DNA from 2 places in the Cellulosimicrobium sp. E-16 genome. Region 1 is predicted to be linked to the other one. Evidence: riboswitches for the same ligand, from Rfam matches in the RefSeq annotation. Region 1 holds a riboswitch; the other holds the start of a gene.

Region 1 (2,193 bases):
CCGGCGCGGTCCGGAGGCGGAGGCGTGAACGCATGTGCGGCTGCCAGGATGCGGAGTCGTCCGTGAGCATCAGCCGGTCGAGCGCGTCCAGATAGGCGTGCAACGTCTCGGCCGCGACCGGGCCGCGGTCGGCCCCGATGTCCTCACGGAGCGCGGTGAGCTTCGGCGACTGCGCCACCGATCGACCGAGCGAGGTGAGCAGCCGCCGGACTCCGCGCGGGTTGCGGCGTGTGCCGAGCGCCGGAACGTCCACCTCGACGACGTTGCGCAGGTAGTCGGCGAGCCACGTCCTGGCCTCGGCTTCCGCCGCCCCCAGGAGGCTCGGCCAGCCCCCGACGACGATCCGTTCCATGAGATCGGGCACCGACAGGCCGGAGTCCTTCGACACAGGGGAGTTGCCGTCGAACAGTGCCTGCAACGACACCTCGCCGTGAGAGTGCCGAGACTCGAAGAGGCTCATCGGGCGCATGCGCAGCACCCCGATGCGACCTGCACCAGAGTGCCGCGTCGAGTCGTCGCGGGGGGTTGCCGATCCCGTGAGGACGTACAACCCTCGCTCGCCGAGATCGTCGACGCGCCGACGTACCCGGTTCCAGAGCTCAGGCGCGACCTGCCACTCGTCGAACAGGATGGGCGTCGGTCCGCTGAACAGCGCGTCGGGGTTGAGCTCGACGGCGGACCGTGCGTTCGCGTCCTCGTCGAGCCGGATCGACGAGGACGCGACCTGCGACGCGGTCGCCGTCTTGCCGCACGCCTTGGGGCCTTCGATGAGGACGGCGCCGATGGCGGCCATGCGCTCGCGGAGCTCGCGATCGGCGATGCGGTCAAGATACCTGTTCACAGCGTAGAATCTATGTTTTACGCTGCTCAAAGTCTACCTTTTGCGCCACGTCTGATCGACATTCTGCGCGAGGAGGGAGGCACCGTCGTACCGAGTCTGACGACCGCGACGGCTGTCGCGGACGCCGCGCCGGAGCTGCTCTCAGGGCCGTTCTCCCGGTGTAGGCTCGAGGAGAACGACAGGGGAGCTCCTGGAGGAGCTGAGAGTGCGGACCACCGCAGACCCTCGAACCTGATCCGGTTAGCACCGGTGGAGGAAGTCGGGAATCTCGATCACCTGCTCGTGCGGTCGCCCGCGCTCGCCGCAGCGCGGGTCGCGCGGGCCGGTGGACCCCTCCTGAACGTCCTGGGAGGACACATGCAGCGCACGACCGCCCGCACCCGCCGGGCCCGGTCCCTCGTCACCGGCGCGGGCACGACCCTCGCCCTCCTCGCGCTCGCCGCGTGCAGCGGCGGCGACGACGCGTCGTCGGGCACCGGGGGCACGGTCACCCTGGTCACCCACGACTCCTTCGCCGTGAGCGACGAGGTGCTCGCCGCGTTCGAGGAGGAGAGCGGCCTCACGGTCGAGCAGGTCGCGCCCGGCGACGGCGGCGCGCTCGTCAACCAGCTCATCCTCACCAAGGACTCGCCGCTGGGCGACGTCGTGTTCGGGATCGACAACACGTTCGCGTCGCGCGCGATCGACGAGGGCGTGCTCGACCCGTACACGCCGGACGGCCTCTCCAACTCGGCCGCGCGGTACGCGGTGGGCGACGGAGGTGAGCTCACTCCGGTCGACCTCGGCGACGTCTGCATCAACGTCGACCACGCGTGGTTCGCCGACGCCGGGATCCCCGAGCCCGTCTCGCTCGAGGACCTCGCGAAGCCGGAGTACGAGGACCTCCTCGTCGTGACCAACCCGGCGACGTCGTCGCCCGGTCTCGCGTTCCTCCTCGCGACCGTCGGCGCGTTCGGCGAGGACGGCTGGGAGGACTACTGGGCCGACCTGCGCGCCAACGGCGTGAAGGTCGTCGACGGGTGGTCGGACGCGTACTACGTCGACTTCTCCGGCTCCGAGGGCGCCGGACCGCGCCCGATCGTGCTGTCGTACTCGACGTCGCCCGCGTTCACGCTCACCGAGGACGGCTCCGCGTCCACGACCGGGGCCCTGCTCGACACGTGCTTCCGCCAGGTCGAGTACGCGGGCGTGCTCGCGAACGCGAAGAACCCCGAGGGCGCGCAGCAGCTCGTGGACTTCCTCGTGAGCGAGGCGTTCCAGGCCGACGTGCCGGGGCAGATGTACATGTACCCCGCCGACGACTCCGTCGCGCTCCCCGACGGCTGGGCCGAGTTCGCGCCGCTCGCCGACGA
Region 2 (2,193 bases), 1.8 Mb from region 1:
GTACTGGGCGCCGAAGTCGACGACGAGCACGGGCCGCGGGGTCGCGGCGACCTCGGCGGTGGTGGGGGTGTCGGGAGCGGTGGCGGGTGACGTCACCGGTCCAGGATAGTCGCCGCCCGGCGCGGTCCCGTCCCGCGTCTCAGGCGCCGGTGCGCTCCGTGGCTCGCTCGGTGACGCGCTCGACGATCCGGTCGCGCAGCGCCCGCGCCGCGGCCTCGGGGTCGCTCGCCTGCGTGATCGCCCGCACGACCACGACGCGCGTCGCCCCGGCGTCGAGCACCGCGTCGAGCCGGTCCGCGTCGATCCCGCCGATGGCGAACCACGGGGTGCGCGGCCGCGTCGCGGCGACCGCGCGCAGCAGGTCGAGCCCGACGGCGGCGCGCCCCGGCTTCGTCGGCGTCGCCCACAGGGGGCCGACGCAGAAGTAGTCGACGTCCGGGTCGGCCTCGGCGGCGGCCGCCTGGTCGGCCGAGTGCGTGGACCGGCCGAGCACCGGCGCGGCGCCGAGCAGGGAGCGCACCGCGGGGACGGGAAGGTCCCCCTGGCCCATGTGCACCACGGGCGCGGCGGCCAGCCGTGCGACGTCGGCCCGGTCGTTGACGGCCCACAGCGCGCCGTGCTCCGTCGCGACCCGTGCGACGAGCTCCTGGAGCTCGAGCTCGCGCGCGACGTCGAGCGTCTTGTCGCGGAGCTGGACCGCGTCGACCCCGCCCGCGAGCGCCGCCCGCAGGAAGTCCTCGAGGTCGCCGCGCTCCTCGCGCGCGTCGGTGCACAGGTAGAGGCGCGCGTCGGCGAGGCGGGCGCGTGCGGCGTCCGGAGCCGGCGGGGCGGGGGTGGCGGGAGGAGTGGCGAAGGTCTCGGTGCTCACCCGCCGGAGCCTAGCGGCGGCGCGTCCCGGGCAGGCGGTACTGTGGCCGACAGCACGGGAGCCCCGCACGGGGCTGAGAGGGCGTCGGAGCCGACCGTCGAACCTGATCTGGGTCATGCCAGCGAAGGGAGCGCGCATGCACACCCCTGTCCGTCCTGGGGCCCGCCCGCCGGGACCCGGTCCTGCCGTGCCCGACGGCGCGCGCGACCTCGTCGTCGTGGGCGGCGGGATCGTGGGGCTCGCCGTCGCGTGGCGCGCCGCGCGCGCAGGGCTGAGCGTCACGGTGCTGGACCCGTCGCCGGGCGACGGCGCGACGCACGCCGCCGCCGGGATGCTCGCCCCGGTCACGGAGGCCGACTTCGGCGAGGACGACGCACTCCGCCTGCACCTCGCGGCCGCCGCGGCGTGGCCCGGCTTCGCGGGGGACCTGCGCGCCGCGACCGGCGCCGACGTCGGGCTGCGCACCGCGGGCACCCTCACCCTCGCGTACGACGCCGACGACCTCGCGCTGCTCCGGCGCGTCCTCGCCCTCCACGCGGCGCACGGCCTCGCGTCGCGCGAGCTCACCGTGGCCGACGCCCGCAGGCGCGAGCCCTATCTCGGCCCGCGGGTCGCGGGCGCGGCCTGGGCCCCGGCCGACCACGCGGTCGACCCGCGCGCGACGCACGCCGCGCTGCTGAGAGCGCTGCTCGGCGCGCCCGGTGGCGTCCCCGGCGCGGGCTCCCGACCGGGGACGCTCACGGGGACCACCGGTTCCGGGGTACGTGCCGTCGTCGTGCGGGCATCGGCGACGCGGCTCGCGCTCGACCCGGCCGGGCGGGTCGTGGGCGTGCACGACGACGCGGGCCGGCTCCACGCGGCGGGTGCGGTCGTCGTCGCGGCGGGCTGGAGGTCCGGCGCGCTGCTCGCGGACGTTCCGGGCGTCGTCGTGCCGACGCGGCCGGTCAAGGGGCAGACCCTGCGCCTCGACGCCGGGCCTGACCTCGCGCTCGAGCACGTGGTGCGCGGGGTCGTGCAGGGGCGGCCGGTGTACGTCGTGCCGCGCGACCCGGTCCCGGACGGACCGCGCGCCGGGCACCGGGAGGTCGTCGTCGGCGCGACCACCGAGGAGAACCCCGACGACCGCCGCGCGACCGCGGGCGGCGTCTTTGCCCTGCTGCGCGACGCACGCGCCCTCCTGCCCGGGATCGACGAGGCCGAGCTCGTCGACGTCACGCCCCGGGCACGCCCCGCGACCCCGGACAACCTGCCGCTCGTCGGGGCGACCGTGGTGCCCGGCCTGCACGTCGCGGCGGGTCACGGACGCAACGGCATCCTGCTGGCGC

The links. A riboswitch is a leader RNA that binds a small molecule or an ion and turns the genes downstream of it on or off. The one in region 1 is predicted to bind thiamine pyrophosphate.
Region 2: it holds a riboswitch for thiamine pyrophosphate, as region 1 does, so the genes downstream of both, ACN9MS_RS05960 (FAD-dependent oxidoreductase) here and ACN9MS_RS18075 (thiamine ABC transporter substrate-binding protein) in region 1, are expected to answer to the same signal.

The regions. Positions count from the first base shown of each region.
Region 1 covers NZ_CP183974.1:4,114,004-4,116,196, reverse strand. Annotated here, with positions in the region: gene ACN9MS_RS18080 (ATP-binding protein) at 1-841, opposite strand, end outside; TPP riboswitch at 1,012-1,116, shown strand; gene ACN9MS_RS18075 (thiamine ABC transporter substrate-binding protein) at 1,199-2,193, shown strand, end outside.
Region 2 covers NZ_CP183974.1:1,357,777-1,359,969, reverse strand. Annotated here, with positions in the region: gene guaA (glutamine-hydrolyzing GMP synthase) at 1-96, opposite strand, end outside; gene thiE (thiamine phosphate synthase) at 140-868, opposite strand; TPP riboswitch at 921-1,000, shown strand; gene ACN9MS_RS05960 (FAD-dependent oxidoreductase) at 1,005-2,193, shown strand, end outside.